3 regions of the Cronobacter universalis NCTC 9529 genome follow, and region 1 is predicted to be linked to each of the others. Evidence: predicted binding sites of a transcription regulator. Region 1 holds the regulator's gene; each other region holds the start of a gene.

Evidence for each region. Region 1 encodes Fur, which represses iron uptake genes when iron is present. Its sites were predicted from a motif close to ATAATAATGAGAACNACTATCAA; they were not measured.
Region 2: exbB (tol-pal system-associated acyl-CoA thioesterase) is a predicted target of Fur. The motif match lies at 1,930-1,952, and genes of this name have one in related genera.
Region 3: zupT (zinc transporter ZupT) is a predicted target of Fur. The motif match lies at 4,035-4,057, and genes of this name have one in related genera.

The regions. Positions count from the first base shown of each region.
Region 1 is NZ_CP012257.1:1,306,532-1,312,081, forward strand. Features, by position in the region: gene AFK65_RS05955 (beta-N-acetylhexosaminidase) at 1-331, shown strand, start outside; gene AFK65_RS05960 (helix-turn-helix domain-containing protein) at 389-1,000, opposite strand; gene fur (ferric iron uptake transcriptional regulator) at 1,322-1,774, opposite strand; gene fldA (flavodoxin FldA) at 2,065-2,595, opposite strand; gene ybfE (LexA regulated protein) at 2,757-3,038, opposite strand; gene ybfF (esterase) at 3,167-3,934, opposite strand; gene seqA (replication initiation negative regulator SeqA) at 4,118-4,669, shown strand; gene pgm (phosphoglucomutase (alpha-D-glucose-1,6-bisphosphate-dependent)) at 4,694-5,550, shown strand, end outside.
Region 2 is NZ_CP012257.1:3,634,269-3,639,818, reverse strand. Features, by position in the region: gene yghB (DedA family general envelope maintenance protein YghB) at 1-457, opposite strand, end outside; gene metC (cystathionine beta-lyase) at 576-1,763, opposite strand; gene exbB (tol-pal system-associated acyl-CoA thioesterase) at 2,013-2,747, shown strand; gene exbD (TonB system transport protein ExbD) at 2,752-3,177, shown strand; gene AFK65_RS16720 (SDR family oxidoreductase) at 3,246-4,142, opposite strand; gene fucR (L-fucose operon activator) at 4,312-5,052, shown strand; gene AFK65_RS16710 (hypothetical protein) at 5,038-5,457, opposite strand; gene AFK65_RS16705 (hypothetical protein) at 5,463-5,550, opposite strand, start outside.
Region 3 is NZ_CP012257.1:3,531,178-3,536,727, forward strand. Features, by position in the region: gene tolC (outer membrane channel protein TolC) at 1-1,089, shown strand, start outside; gene AFK65_RS16230 (DUF1190 family protein) at 1,240-1,896, shown strand; gene AFK65_RS16235 (glutathionylspermidine synthase family protein) at 1,900-3,060, shown strand; gene ygiD (4,5-DOPA-extradiol-dioxygenase) at 3,088-3,879, opposite strand; gene zupT (zinc transporter ZupT) at 4,071-4,847, shown strand; gene ribB (3,4-dihydroxy-2-butanone-4-phosphate synthase) at 4,912-5,550, opposite strand, start outside.

The DNA.
Region 1 (5,550 bases):
TAAAGGCGGCGAAACGCATCAGGTGGATGTGAAAGCGCTGCATGAGGACTGGACGCGCTTTGCGAACCTGGCGGGCAGCCGCGAACTGCCGAAGCTTGAAAAAGCGGGCGTGCAGTTCCGTTTACCGGTGCCCGGCGCGCGCGTTAGCGAGGGCGTGTTGCAGATGAACAGCAGCCTGCCTGGCGTTGCGATGGAGTATTCCACCGACGATGGCGCGCGCTGGCTGCGTTATGACGCCGCGAAGCCGCCACGCGTCACAGGCGCGGTGCAGGTGCGCAGCGTCAGCAGCGACGGTAAGCGCTACAGCCGTGTGGATAGCGTACAGCCATAACGCAGCGTAATTAAAAAGCCAGCCTCCGGGCTGGCTTTTTCGTGAGGGACGCAAGGCTTACAGCGCGTCAGGCAGATGGTAAACCGCGACCAGCTTGCCTTTGCTTATCTCAATATTCTTCGCGCTGCGCAGTTGAGAAAGGGTTTTCATCACCATGCTACGGGAAAGATTAGTTTTTTTAACAATATAATCCGCCACGTTAATGCGGTTGCGCATGAACTCATCCATCGCCGCCAGGCAATCAATATTGGCTTTAATCATACTGAAGCTGTTTCTGCCGATCATAATTTCTTCGCGATAGCAAAGCGTATTAATAATCCATGAAGACAAAATAAGCAGATGTAACTGACAGTGATTTTTCTCAATTTCCTGCATGAAATAATCAAAAGGAATTAACTGATAATGACATTCAGAATCAGCCTGTAATTTTGCGAATTGGGATTTACCTAAATTCCTGGCGAGACCAAGGACGGAGGGCGCGCTGCTTTTTTCCAGAAGCAGCCGGTCGCTCTGGCGCATCAGAGAGAACTGACCGCCGCGAATGATGCAGATCTCCCCGTCCCGCAGGGGGATGAGCGTATTTTTTTCCGCACGAGACCAGCTACCATAGCTATTGAAAATATCCGCGATACGGTAAATCTCAGCAAGCGGTTTAGGGGGTAAGACCATATGGGTTACCTTATATAAAATAAAATTAAATCGTTGCTGTATCTTAATGGATGGATTTTTATTGCTGCAATAAGGCGCAGGAGAGATAAAAGAACAAACAGGGATAATCTGATGCCTAAGCGATTGAGCGGCAAAGATATTTATCTTTTCTGAATTTCAATTTAATAAAATATATGTGGTTTAATTAAGCATTGTGCGCTGTATTAAAACACTATCACTATTTAACTCTATCTAAAAAAATACATTTCTATTTTCGGAGCAGCGTTTTCAGGCAATAAAAAAGCCGACAGATGTCGGCCTGGATGATGCAGTGTGCGAGTGTTATTTCCCGCCAGCCTCGTGGGCGTGTTCGTTTTCGCGGCAGTCGCCGTCCGCGCAGTGACCATACAGATAGAGACTGTGGTTGGTCAGGCGGATGCCGTGACGCGTGGCGATCTCACGCTGACGGGCTTCAATGGAGTCATCGCTGAACTCGATCACTTTGCCGCAATCGAGGCAAATCAGATGATCGTGATGATGCTGTTGCGTCAGCTCGAAAACGGATTTGCCGCCTTCGAAGTTGTGGCGAGTGACGATGCCGGCATCATCGAACTGGTTAAGTACGCGATAGACCGTGGCAAGGCCAATCTCTTCACCCATGTCAATCAGACGCTTATAGAGGTCTTCCGCACTGACATGATGATTGACCGGTTCCTGCAGCACTTCGAGGATTTTTAATCGAGGAAGCGTGACTTTCAGGCCGGCCTTCTTTAATGCGGTATTGTTGTCAGTCATGCGGAATCTGTCCTGTTGCTTAACGACTCGCTCCGGAAGGGAGCGATACATCGGATACGCCGAAGATGAATGCGTCTCATTATAGAACTGACATGCCTAAATGAAAACCGCAAGCGTCCGGCAAAAAAGAGCTTAAAAATCGTGGGCCAGCCAGCGTTTTTTACGTGGAGGGCCTGATAATTAAGGAAGCTATTGTACAGCGTAGTGAGGGAAAGTTAAAAATTTGTAGCAATTATTTTCATTGCTTTTATCTATCAAACGGCGCGGAACGGTGCCCGCGCCGCTTATCATCAGGCGTTGATGATTTCCTGCAGATGTAGCTCTTCGGAAACCTGTTTGACCCATTTTTCAACGCGTTCCGCGGTCAGCTCCGGCTGGCGGTCTTCGTCAATCGCGAGACCGACGAAGTGATCGTCGTCCGCCAGGCCCTTGGAGGCTTCAAAGTGGTAGCCTTCGGTCGGCCAGTGGCCAACGATGGTCGCGCCGCGCGGCTCGATAATGTCGCGAATGGTGCCCAGCGCGTCGCAGAAGTATTCTGCGTAATCTTCCTGGTCGCCACAGCCGAAGAGAGCTACCAGCTTGCCGTTGAAGTCAATTTCTTCGAGCGTCGGGAAGAAATCATCCCAGTCGCACTGCGCTTCGCCGTAATACCAGGTCGGGATGCCAAGCAGAAGAATATCGAATGCTTCCAGATCTTCTTTGCTGCTTTTGGCAATGTCATGCACTTCAGCAACGTCTTTCCCGAGCTGTTTCTGGATAATTTTTGCGATATTTTCGGTATTGCCGGTGTCGCTGCCGAAAAAGATGCCTACGATTGCCATAAGAAGAATAACCTCTTGAATCTAAATGTGATGGTGCTGGCATAACGCCCACAGATAGGGCAATCATAGCAGAACAAAAGAGGGTGCGGAAACGGTATCAGGCGCCGGGTGCACTCTCTGCTACATTGCCCCGTCCTTTTGGGTAAAATTCAGACCAGACCTTACTCCTGCAAGGCTTTCAGCTGCGCGAGCAGCATCGCTTCTATCAGCTCGCTGCGGCTGATATTGCGCGCCTGCGCGAGATGGTTCAGCGCGTCTACCGCGTCGGCGTTCAGCTTCAGCTCCACGCGCTTAAGCCCGCGAACTTTGTCACGTTTAAGCTGGTTGCGCTTATTGATGCGCAGCTGTTCGTCGCGCGACAGCGGATTGGTTTTCGGTCTGCCCGGACGGCGTTCATCCGCGAAGAGATCGAGCGTTGTGCGGTCCGTTTGTTCTTTTGCCATGGTATGAGTATAGACAGGGGAAACAGGCTGCCGTGGCGGAGCCCGGCGGTATTTCAGCGCGCCATCATACATGAGGCAGCGAAGCGCGCCAACGCATCCGGCGCGCGAGGGCGCCGGTCGGTCTGTTTTTAATCAGTTTCCAGAAAACGACGGATCGCGCGCAGCACCGCCTGCGGTTTTTCGGCATGCACCCAGTGACCGGCGCCCGCAATCACATGCGCGCGGGCCTGCGGGAACTGCGCGAGCAACGCCTCGCGGTGCGCTTCTTCCACATAAGGCGACGCGCCGCCGCGAATAAACAGCGCGGGGCCGTGCCAGGCGGGCACCGTTTCCCAGCCGACGATACGCGAATACTGGTTCCACAGCACCGGCACGTTAAAGCGCCACTCGCCCTCGACAAACGATTTCAGCAGAAACTGCACCACGCCTTCCTCAGCAATCTGCTGACGCATAATCTCCGCCGCCTGCTGGCGCGACGTGGCGCCCGCGTCGCTCACCGCGTTCACCGCGTTAAAAATTTCATCGTGACGGCGCACCTGGTAATCCACCGGCGCGATATCAATCGCCACCAGCTTTTCTATGCGCTCCGGCGCGAGGGCGGTCACCGCCATCGCCGCTTTGCCGCCCATCGAATGGCCGATGAGAATCACCTTATTCAGCCCCAGCGCGTCGAGGGTTTCGAGAATATCCTGCGCCATCGCCGGGTAATCCATCGTCTCGCTACGCCCGGAAAGCCCGTGGTTTCGCAAATCAACCTGCACAACGTCATGATCCGCCACCAGCTCACGCGCCAGCACGCCCAGGTTATCCAGGCTGCCAAACAGCCCGTGAATGAACACAATCGGTGTATTTTGAGTCGGTTGTTGCGCAGATTGCGTGCGGGTATTTAATTTCATGGCAAAGTTCTTTTTTGGCGACTGACAGGTTAGGTTATCATGTTGACCATTCTGCCGCCCGGCTGCAAGGTTCCAGTTAATTCCGACTTTTGCGGCCTTCCTGGTTTGACGCTATCCGCTGTTGGGTTTTAACTCTATAATCCCAACGACTTGTATTCAGAAAAGATATCGCACTGGATTAAGATGAAAACGATTGAAGTTGATGACGAGCTGTATCGCTACATTGCCAGCCACACCCTGCATATTGGCGAAAGCGCGTCCGACATTTTACGGCGTATGTTGAAATTTTCCGCCTCCTCGCAGTTAGCCGCTACCCCAGCCAAAACAGAGACTTCCGCCACTGTCGCGCCCGTCGCTGAGCCTGAAAAACCGGTAAACCCGGCGCGCGATCGCGTGCGCGCCATGCGTGAGTTACTGCTGTCGGATGAATACGCCGAACAAAAACGCGCGGTCAATCGTTTTATGCTGGTGCTGTCTACACTCTATTCACTGGATGCAAACGCGTTTGCCGAAGCAACCGAGTCGTTACATGGCCGTACCCGCGTCTATTTCGCCGGTGACGAGCAAACGCTGCTGCAAAGTGGCAACCAGACGAAGCCCCGCCATGTGCCGGGCACGCCGTACTGGGTGATCACGAATACGAATACAGGCCGCAAATGCAGCATGATCGAACACATCATGCAGACCATGCAGTTCCCGGCGGAATTGATTGAGAAGGTTTGCGGCACCATTTAACTCTTGCGTCAGAAGGACCAGGCCATGGCAGTCGATAACCGTGCGGGACAGCCTGCACAACAGAGTGATTTAATCAACGTCGCCCAGCTGACCGCGCAGTACTACGTGCTGAAGCCGGAAGCGGGCAATGCGGAACACGCGGTGAAGTTCGGTACCTCGGGCCACCGCGGCAGCGCCGCGCGCCACAGCTTTAACGAGCCGCACATTCTGGCGATAGCCCAGGCGATTGCCGAAGACCGTGCGAAAAACGGCATCACCGGGCCGTGCTACGTCGGCAAAGATACGCATGCGCTCTCCGAGCCCGCGTTTATCTCCGTACTGGAAGTGCTGGCCGCTAACGGCGTCGATATCATCGTGCAGGAGAACAACGGTTATACGCCGACGCCTGCGGTCTCGAATGCGATCCTTGAGCACAACAAACGCGGCGGCGCGCAGGCGGACGGCATCGTCATCACCCCGTCGCACAACCCGCCGGACGATGGCGGCATCAAATACAACCCGCCTAACGGCGGCCCGGCGGACACCAACGTCACCAAAGTGGTCGAAAACCGCGCCAACGCGCTGCTGGCGGACGGCCTGAAAGGGGTGAAACGCCTCTCTCTGGATGACGCCTGGGCGAGCGGCCGCATTCAGGAAAAAGACCTGGTGCAGCCGTTTATCGAGGGGCTTACGGAAATCGTCGACATGGCCGCTATCCAGAAAGCCGGCCTGAAACTTGGCGTCGACCCGCTCGGCGGCTCCGGTATCGAATACTGGAAGCGCATCGCGGAGCACTACAAGCTTGATCTCACCCTCGTTAACGATCAGGTGGATCAGACCTTCCGCTTTATGCACCTCGATAAAGACGGCGCGATCCGCATGGACTGCTCGTCGGAATCGGC
Region 2 (5,550 bases), 2.0 Mb from region 1:
AACGGCGGTTAGAGAGCCCGGAGATGCCCGCCATCGTCGGCAGCAGCGTGCGCACAAACGCCAGGAAACGGCCGCTCAGCAGCGCCAGCAGGCCGTGGCGATCGAACATGCAGGTGGCGCGGTGATGGTATTTCGCCGGTAGCTGCGCGAGCCAGCCGCGCACGACGCGGGTGTTGCCGAGCCATCTCCCTTGTACGTAGCTCAGCCAGCAGCCGAGGCTCGCCGCCGAGGTGAGGATCACAAGCGTCGGCACAAAATCCATCACGCCCTGGGCCACCATCGCGCCCGCCAGCAGCAGCAGGCTGTCGCCCGGCAGAAACGACGCCGGCAGCAGACCGTTTTCTAAAAACAGCGTGGCAAACATCACGCACCAGACAACGCCAACGACATGCGGGTCCGCCAGCGCGGCAAAATCGTGATGCCAGAGCGCAGCGATAATATCCTGGATAACAGCCATGGGAGATCCTGTGGAACAGCGGAATTGCCCCTATTGTACCCTTAAATGTACCGCCGCATCTGCACTACAGCTTCAACAAACCTTCTCTTTTCCTGGGATAACGCGGTTTTTTTTCACTTCAGGCGATGCGACGGAAGGCCGCGTCCAGATCGGCGATTAAATCTTCCACGTTTTCGAGCCCGATATGCAGGCGCACCAGCGTGCCGGTGAAGTCGACGCCCCCCGCCGGACGGATCGCCGCGAGCTCTTCCGGCTGGTTGGCGAGGATCAGCGATTCATAGCCGCCCCAGGAATAGGCCATGCTGAAATGCGCGAAATTATCGAGATAACGCGCCAGCTCTGCGTCGTTAAGCCGTTTATCGAGAATAAAAGAGAAGAGACCGCTGGCCCCGCTAAAATCGCGTTTCCAGAATTCATGGCCTTTGCTGCCAGGCAGCGCCGGATGATTGACGCGCGCCACCTGCGGATGCGCCGCCAGCCACTGCGCTACATGCAGGCCGCTCTCTTCGTGCTGGCGCAGGCGCACCGCCAGCGTGCGCAGGCCGCGGCTGGTGACATACGCGGAGTCGGCGTCCGCCATCTGGCCCATCAGATAAGCATTCTCGCGAAGCGTATCCCAGCAGCGGGCGTTGGCAACCGCGGTGCCTATCATCGCGTCCGAATGCCCGACCAGATATTTGGTGCCTGCCTGAATGGAGATATCGACGCCGAAATCGAGCGCCTTAAACAGAATGCCCGCCGCCCAGGTGTTGTCCATCATAATGACGGCGTCAGGGGCGACGCGACGCACCGCCGCGACAATCGCGGGCACGTCATGCACTTCCATCGTGATGGAGCCGGGCGATTCCAGAAACACCACTTTGGTGTTGGGCTGAAGGTGCCGTGTAATGCCGTCGCCCGCCAGCGGATCGAACCAGGTGGTCGTGACGCCAAGCTTAGTGAGAATTTTGGTGCAGAAATCCTGAGTCGGCTCATACGCGCTGTTGGTTACCAGCACATGATCGCCCTGTTCGACAAACGCCAGAATCGTGTTGGCGACCGCCGCCGCGCCGCACGGGAACAGCGCGCAACCCGCGCCGCCTTCCAGCTCGCACATCGCCTCCTGAAGTGAAAAATGGGTCAGCGTGCCGCGCCGGCCGTAAAACAGTTCGCCCTGCGCGCGCCCGGCGGTGGCCTGTTTTTTCGCTTCCACGCTGTCAAACACCAGCGATGACGCACGCTGAATCACGCTGTTCACCGATCCCTGCGTGTAACGTTTGGCGCGTCCGGCCTGGATCAGCGCCGTCTCAATGTGTTTGTCGGTCATGGATTTCCCCTGTCTGAACGTCTGGATGTCTAAACCTACGTTACCACGGAAAATCGTCGCCGCCTCGCGCTGATTTCGTTCTGATGCGAAAGATGAAAAAACGTCATCTGAACGCCTTTCCTGTCTGAGCGCAAAGAAAAAAAAGTTGCGCTGGCGCACCATGCAAATACTAATGAGAACTACTATCAATTCGATGTCATTTTGATATCATTATGAGCAGTTTTGTGACTTTCGTCCTGGAGATGCACAGTGGGAAATAATTTGATGCAGACGGATCTTTCCGTCTGGGGCATGTATCAGCATGCCGACATCGTGGTGAAAATCGTCATGATTGGCCTCATTCTGGCTTCCGTCGTGACCTGGGCGATTTTCTTTAGCAAAAGCGTTGAGCTGTCCGGCCACAAACGCCGTCTTAAGCGCGAACAGCAGGAGCTGGCGGGCGCCCGCACGCTGGACGACGCGCGTGAAATGGCCGAACGTTTCGGCCCGAAAAGCCTGAGCGCGCGGCTTATCGAAGAAGCGCAGAATGAGCGCGAGCTTTCGGCAGGCAGCGAAGATAACGAAGGCATTAAAGAGCGCACCGGTTTTCGTCTTGAGCGTCGCGTGGCGGCGGCAGGGCGTCACATGGGGCGCGGCAACGGTTATCTCGCGACCATCGGCGCGATTTCGCCGTTTGTCGGACTGTTCGGCACCGTGTGGGGCATCATGAACAGCTTTATCGGCATCGCCCAGTCGCAGACCACTAACCTCGCGGTCGTGGCGCCGGGTATCGCCGAAGCGCTGCTCGCGACGGCCATTGGTCTTGTCGCCGCTATCCCGGCGGTGGTTATCTATAACATTTTCGCGCGCACCATCGGCAGCTATAAAGCGACACTTGGCGATGTGGCCGCTCAGGTGCTGCTGCTGCAAAGCCGCGATCTGGATCTCGAGGCGAGCGCCCAGGCGCAGCCGGTGCGTACCGCTCAAAAACTGCGTTTAGGTTAATCCTATGGCGATGCGTTTTAACGAAAATCTCGATGATAACGGCGAAATGCACGAAATTAACGTCACGCCGTTTATTGACGTGATGCTGGTGCTGCTGATTATCTTTATGGTGGCGGCGCCGCTCGCGACGGTCGATGTGAAGGTGAACCTGCCGGCGGCGTCCAGCCAGCCGCAGCCGCGCCCGGAGAAACCGGTCTATCTGTCGGTGAAGGCCGATAAAACGATGTTTATCGGCAACGATCCGGTGACGCGTGATTCGATGATTAGCGCGCTCGACGCCCAGACCGGCGGCAAGAAAGACACCACGATTTTCTTCCGCGCGGATAAAACCGTCGACTACGAAACCATGATGAACGTGATGGATACGCTGCACCAGGCGGGCTATCTGAAAATCGGGCTGGTCGGCCAGGAAGTGACAAAAGCGAAGTAACGCTTACGCTTTCAGCCAAAGAAAAGCGCGGCATAAGCCGCGCTTTTTTATTGCCCAGCGTCTGGCGATTAACTCAGGTGTTCGCCGCCGGTGACACCGTGAACTTCCGCGGTGACGTAGCTTGATTCCTGGCTTGCCAGATAGACGTAAATCGGCGCCAGCTCCGCCGGCTGACCGGCGCGTTTAAGCGGCGTCTGCTGGCCGAACTGCGGGATTTTCTCCTGCGGCTGACCCCCGCAGATCTGCAGCGGCGTCCAGATAGGGCCAGGGGCCACGATATTCACGCGAATGCCTTTTTCCGCCACCTGTTTGGCAAGCCCGCGGCTGTAGTTGAGGATAGCGGCCTTGGTGGACGCGTAATCCAGCAGATGCGGGCTTGGCTGATACGCCTGAATAGACGACGTCGTGATAATGCTCGCGCCCGGTTTCAGGTGCGGCAGCGCTTCCTGGGTTATCCAGAACAGCGCGAATACGTTAGTCGCATAGGTTTTCTGGAACTGCTCGCTGGTCAGATTCGCGATATCCTCAACCGCCGTCTGTTTACCGGCCACCAGCGCCAGGATATCCAGCCCGCCCAGTTCCTGAATGGCGCGATGCACCAGATCGCGGGCGAATTTCTCGTCGGTCAGATCGCCTGGGATCAGCACCGCTTTGCGACCCGCCTCTTCAATCAACGCCTTCACTTCTTCGGCGTCCTGCTGCTCCTCCGGGAGGTAGTTCAGCACCACGTCCGCGCCTTCTCGCGCGTAAGCAATGGCGGCAGCGCGACCGATACCGGAATCGCCCCCTGTCACCAGTGCCTTACGATCCTGAAGGCGACCACTCCCCTTGTAGCTTTTCTCGCCGCAGTCCGGCACCGGCTCCATTTTGGCCTGAATGCCCGGCGCAGGCTGTTTCTGCTGTGGATATTCCCCGGTGAAGTACTGGGTTGTCGGGTCCTGGATCTTGTTCTGGTCGTTCGCCATAAGTTCCTCCTCGTTATCAAAGCGTCCTCTAAGGGTAGTGCCTCATGCTGCACTGGCGGAAATTATCAGGATTTTCTGTATTTCCGGCGCGGCCCGGTTCTCCTTTCCACGCGCCTGCTGCAATAATGAACAGCGTGCAACCCAGGCGATTTACCGACGGAGCAGCAGGATGAAAAACGAGCGCCAGCAGAAAATTATCAGGCTCTTATGGACGCACGAGGCGCTGACCACCCAGGCGCTGGCAAGCCGCCTGGCGGTGAGTCAGGAGACCATCCGGCGCGATCTGAGCGAGCTACAGCGCGCCGGAAAGATTCTGCGCAGCCACGGGCGGGCGAGGGTATTACGCCGCGATGCGCCGAGCCATGACGATCCCTTCGAGGCGCGCGTGAAAAGCCACCATGCGCATAAAATGGATATCGCGCGCAACGCGCTGCACTGGCTCGATGCCGGAATGGTGGTGGCGCTCGACGCCAGCACGACGTGCTGGTATCTGGCGCGCCAGTTGCCGGACGTGCCCCTCACGATTTTCACCAACAGCGTGCGGATAGGGCAGGAGGTCGCCAGACGCGAGCAGATAACGCTTATCAGCACCGGCGGCATTCTGCATCGCCAGGCGGCCTGTTATGAAAACCCGTCGCTGCCCGCGTTACTGAAGCATATCGATATCGATCTGTTTCTTTTCTCATGCCAGGGCATTGATGAAGCGGGCGGCATCTGGGACGCGCGCTCGTGGAACGCAGAATACAAAACGCTGCTGCTGCGCCGGGCGGCGCAATCGCTGTTGTTGATAGACCGTAGCAAGCGTAATCGTACCGGTGAGGTGCGAATCGGAACGCTGGAGCAGGTGACGGAGGTGATAACGCAGGAGGAAAACGGCGGACAGGGCGCAGGCGCGCTACTTGTCGGTTGAGGCGGCGGGCGGTTCAGGAAGCGGCGTGACGGATGAGGTCTGGTAGTTACCATCAGCGAGCTTGCGGCTTAGCATTAGCGTTTCCGCTTCCTGCGCTTTAATCTGCTGATAATGCTCTTCAATCGCGGCCATCACTTGCGCGCGCAGCTGCGGGTGACGATTCATTATCTCTTCCAGTACGGCGCCATACACCTCTTCTTTCACCAGCAACGGATAGATTTCGCGGCGATTCTGCCATTTCAGCTGTACCAGGGCGGCCGGTATCGTCAGCACGGCCCGGGTATAACCGGCGATGGCTTCATTTTTTTCATTAATCAGCGCCTGCAAATTCTGACTTAAGATAAATTTCTGTTCTTCTTGCTTATCTAAAGTGAAATATTGGTGGCTGGAGGTTATTTCCGTCACGCCAGTTAATCCTCGAACTTATAAAAAACGGGGGCGTCTTTTTCCTGGGTAATGAGATTAAGCCAAATTTTATTACCCGCTTCATTTATCTGC
Region 3 (5,550 bases), 2.1 Mb from region 1:
GCCTATTTCCAGGTGCTGAGCGCCATTGACGCGCTCTCCTACACCGAAGCGCAGAAACAGGCGATCTACCGCCAGCTCGATCAAACCACCCAGCGTTTTAACGTGGGCCTGGTGGCGATTACCGACGTGCAGAACGCCCGCGCGCAGTACGATAACGTGCTGGCGAACGAAGTGACCGCCCGTAACAACCTCGACAACGCGCTGGAACAGCTACGTCAGGTGACCGGCAACTACTACCCGCAGCTCGCGTCGCTGAACGTCGATAATTTCAAAACCACCAAACCGGCCGCCGTTAACGCGCTGCTGAAAGAAGCGGAACAGCGCAACCTGACGCTGCTGCAGGCGCGTCTGAGCCAGGATCTGGCGCGTGAGCAGATCCGCTACGCCGAAACCGGCCATATGCCGACGCTCGGCTTAACGGCGTCCAGCAGCGTCTCGGATACCGACTACAGCGGCAGCAATACCGGCGGCGCGGCGGCAAGTAACTACGCCGACCGTAAAATCGGCCAGAACTCCGTGGGCCTGAGCTTCAATCTGCCGCTCTACAGCGGCGGCTCGGTGACGTCACAAGTTAAACAAGCGCAGTACAGTTTCGTGGGCGCCAGCGAAAAACTGGAAAGCGCGCACCGCAACGTGGTACAGACCGTGCGTTCGTCTTACAACAACGTGAACGCCTCCATCAGCAGCATCAAAGCCTATGAGCAGGCGGTCGTGTCCGCGCAGAGCTCACTCGATGCGATGGAAGCCGGTTACTCGGTCGGTACGCGTACCATCGTCGATGTGCTGGACGCCACCACCACGCTGTACAACGCCAAGCAGCAGCTCTCCAGCGCCCGTTATAACTACCTGATCAACCAGCTCAATATTAAATCTGCGCTGGGTACGCTCAACGAGCAGGATCTGGTCGCGCTGAATAACTCGCTGGGCAAACCGGTCTCTACCGCGCCTGAAAGCGTCGCCCCGGAAAACCCGGAGCAGGACGCCGCCGTGAATAACATGGCGAACGGCGGCGGCAGTGCGCCTGCCATGCAGCCTGCCGCGGCCACCCGCAGCAGCAACAGCAACAGCGGCAACCCGTTCCGTCAGTAACGTCTGTGGCGGGAGGCGCAACGGCCTCCCGCCTGAACGTAAGTCAACGTAAAGATCCCCGCCCCCTCCGGCCTCTCGCTTTAATTTCAACCACTCATCCACTATCCTGAGCACCATAACTGTGCAATACCACTGGGTCAGGATGCAGGCATGAAACGGACAAAACAGATTAACCGCGCGATGTTTCGCAAAAGCTGGAACGCGCGTCATTTAACGCCGGTGGCCTTCGCGGTCACGGCGGCGTTTATGCTCGCCGGTTGTGAAAAGAATGACGAAACCGTGCAGCTTTATCAGAATGCGGACGACTGCTCGACCGCTAACCCCGGCAAAAGCGCTGAATGCACCACCGCTTACAACAACGCCCTGAAAGAGGCGGAGCGCACCGCGCCGAAATACGCCACGCGTGAAGACTGCGTGGCGGAATTTGGCGAAGATCAGTGCAAGCAGGTCGATAACACCAATACCAGCCAGGCCACGCAGCAGACCGGCAGCATGTGGATGCCGCTGATGGCGGGTTACATGATGGGCCGCCTGATGGGCGGCGGCGGCATGGGGTTCGCCCAGCAGCCATTGTTCAGCTCGCGCAACCCGGCAAGCCCGGCTTACGGTAAATATACCGACGCCAGCGGCCGCAACTACGGCGCCGCGCAGCCGGGCCGTACCATGACCGTACCGAAATCCGCGATGGCGCCGAAACCGGCCACCACCTCGACCATCACCCGCGGCGGTTTCGGCGATTCCGTCGCGAAACAGGCCACGATGCAGCGCAGCGCGGCGGGCTCTTCCTCTCGTTCAATGGGCGGCTGACACATGGAAAGAATCGCTATCAGCGAGCGCCCGGACTGGCGCGAAAAGGCAACGGAATATGGCTTTAACTTTCACACCATGTACGGCGAGCCCTACTGGTGCGAAGACGCTTACTACCGGCTGACGCTGGCGCAGGTGGAGAAGCTCGAAGAGGTGACCGCCGAGCTGCACCAGATGTGCTTACAGGTCGTGGAGAAAGTGGTCGCAAGCGACGCGCTGATGACCAAATTCCGCATTCCAAAACACACCTGGGAGTTTGTGCGTCAGTCCTGGCGCAGCGGCCAGCCGTCGCTCTATTCGCGTCTCGATCTCGCCTGGGACGGACGCGGCGAGCCGAAGCTTCTCGAAAATAACGCCGATACGCCGACCTCTTTGTATGAAGCGGCGTTCTTTCAGTGGATCTGGCTCGAAGATCAGCTGCGCGCCGGGAATCTCCCGCAGGGCAGCGATCAGTTCAACAGCCTCCAGGAGAAGATCATCGAGCGTTTCGGCGAGCTGAAAGCGCAGTACGGCTTTAACCGCCTGCATCTCGCCTGCTGTCGCGATACGGTGGAAGATCGCGGCACGGTGCAGTATTTACAGGATTGCGCCAGCGAAGCCGGGATCGAGAACGATTTTCTGTTTATTGAAGATATCGGCCTTGGCGAGAAGGGACAGTTTACCGATCTTCAGGATCAGGTCATCAGCAACCTGTTTAAGCTCTATCCGTGGGAGTATATGCTGCGCGAGACGTTCTCCACCAAGCTTGAGGACGCGGGCGTGCGCTGGCTGGAGCCGGCGTGGAAGAGCATTATCTCCAACAAGGCGCTGCTGCCGCTGCTCTGGGAGCTCTACCCGAATCACCCTAACCTGCTGCCCGCGTACTTCAGCGAAGATAACCCGCCGCCGATGGAGAAATATGTGGTTAAGCCTCTGTTCTCCCGTGAAGGCGCTAACGTCTCGATTATCGAGAACGGCCAGACCATTGAGCAGGTGGAGGGTCCGTATGGCGAAGAAGGCACTATCGTGCAGCAGTTCCATCCGCTGCCGAGATTCGGTGACAGCTACACGCTTATCGGCAGCTGGCTTATCAACGATCAGCCCGCCGGGATCGGTATCCGTGAAGATAAAGCGCTGATAACTCAGGATCTGTCTCGCTTCTATCCGCACCTGTTTGTGGAATAACCGCGATGGCGCCCCAGGGCGCCATTCTTAACCCACCTGTACCGACAACATACTCAACGAGGCCATTTCCAACCCGTCGACCGGTATCGTCACCGGCTCGTCGCCGTTCCACGCGCCAAGTACATACAGCAGCGGCAGGAAATGCTCCGCCGTCGGGTTCGACAGGCTGCCGCCGGGGTGATCCAGATAGTTGACCAGCGGGTGATCCGCCGCCTCGCCGCGCCACGTCAGATTCTCTTTCACAAAGTTATTGAACGACTCTGCCCACGGATACGGCTCACCTTCGCCATGCCAGCGCGCGGTACGCAGGTTATGGACGACATTGCCGCTCGCCACCAGCATGACGCCCTCGTCGCGAAGCGCCGCAAGGCGGCGGCCCATCTCATAATGCCAGACCGGGGGTTTGGTGCTGTCTATACTCAGCTGCACCAGCGGAATATCCGCCTGCGGATACATTTTTATCAGTACGCCCCAGGCGCCGTGGTCAAAACCCCAGGCCTCTTTATCGAGCGTAACCGGCTGCGGCGCGAGGAGATCCGCCACGCGCTGCGCCAGCGCCGGAGAGCCGGGCGCCGGATAATGGGTATCGTACAGCGCCTGCGGGAAACCCCCGAAATCGTGAATGGTTTGCGGCTGCTCCATCGCGGTCACGCCGGTGCCGCGCGTAAACCAGTGGGCCGAGACCATTACAATGGCTTTCGGACGCGGCAACGTTTCGCCAAGCGCGCGCCAGGCGCGGGTATAACGGTTATCTTCCAGCACGTTCATCGGGCTGCCGTGGCCCAGAAAGAGTGCAGGCATACGAGAGGAAGCAGTCATTTTTGTATCCTGAAACGGTAATATCAATGGAGCTACCTTACGCTTATCGCATACAGAAAGAACGGAGATAACCGTGATGAAGACCGTCAGAAAATTTGAATGTAAGTAATCTGTAAAAGCCACGGACGGGCCTCGACTTTTCCGTTTCGCCCGATAAATTAATGATAATCATTATCAAAAAGGAGTGTTCGATGTCAGTGCCTCTGATCCTGACCTTACTGGCGGGCGGCGCCACGTTTATCGGCGCGCTGCTCGGCGTGCTCGGCCAGAAGCCCTCCAACCGGCTGCTGGCTTTCTCGCTGGGCTTTGCCGCAGGCATTATGCTGCTGATTTCTCTGATGGAAATGCTGCCCGCCGCGCTTGGCGAGGAAGGCATGTCGCCGGTGCTGGGCTACGGCATGTTTATTGTCGGCCTGCTCGGCTATTTCGCGCTCGATCGCCTGTTGCCGCACGCGCACCCGCAGGATCTTATCGATCCGCCGCCGGCCCACGCGTCGCGCAATCTGCGCCGTACCGCGCTTTTGCTGACGCTCGGCATCAGTCTGCATAACTTCCCGGAGGGTATCGCCACCTACGTGACGGCCAGCACCAATCTGGAGCTGGGCTTTGGGATTGCGCTCGCGGTCGCCTTACACAACATTCCTGAAGGACTGGCGGTGGCAGGCCCGGTTTACGCGGCCACCGGCTCGCGCCGTAAAGCGGTTATCTGGGCGGGGCTCTCCGGGATGGCCGAAATTCTGGGCGGCGTGCTGGCCTGGCTGATCCTCGGTACGATGGTGTCGCCGGTGGTCATGGCGGCGATTATGGCGGCGGTCGCCGGGATCATGGTGGCGCTGTCGGTGGATGAGCTGATGCCGCTTGCCAAAGAGATCGATCCGCATAACAACCCAAGCTACGGCGTGCTGTGCGGCATGTCGGTGATGGGATTAAGCCTGACGCTGCTGCAAACCAGCGGCCTTAGCGGCTAATAAAAAAGCCCGGTCAGACCGGGCTTTCAGAAGCATTCAGGCCCGGCGATCGCCGGGCTTTTTGTCAGCTCGCTTTGCGCTCCTGCGCCTGGCGGTAGCTCACTAAATCTTCAATAGTCACGACCGGCATATTGTGTTCGCGGGCAAACGCGATGCACTCCGGCGCGCGCGCCATGGTGCCGTCGTCATTGGTCAGTTCACACAGCACGCCTGCCGGTTTAAAGCCCGCCAGCGAGACTAAATCGATGGTCGCTTCGGTATGGCCGCCGCGGGTCAGTACGCCGCCCGGCTGCGCGCGCAGCGGGAATACGTGGCCAGGACGGTGCAGATCGGACGGTTTCGCGTCGTCGGCAATCGCCGCGCGAATGGTCGTGATGCGGTCGGCGGCGGAAACGCCGGTGGTCACGCCGTGCGCCGCTTCGATGGTCACGGTGAAGCCGGTGCCGAACGCGCTGGTGTTGTTTTCCACCATCATCGGCAGGTCGAGCTGTTTACGGCGTTCTTCGGTCAGGCACAGGCAGACGATGCCGCTGCCGTGACGGATGGTTAACGCCATCTGTTCAACGGTCATGGTTTCGGCGGCGAAAATCATGTCGCCTTCGTTTTCACGGTTCTCGTCATCGAGCACCATCACGCCGCGCCCTTCGCGCAGTGCGGCGATCGCGTTTTCCACGCGTTCAAAAGCGGTGCCAAAAGCAGAAAG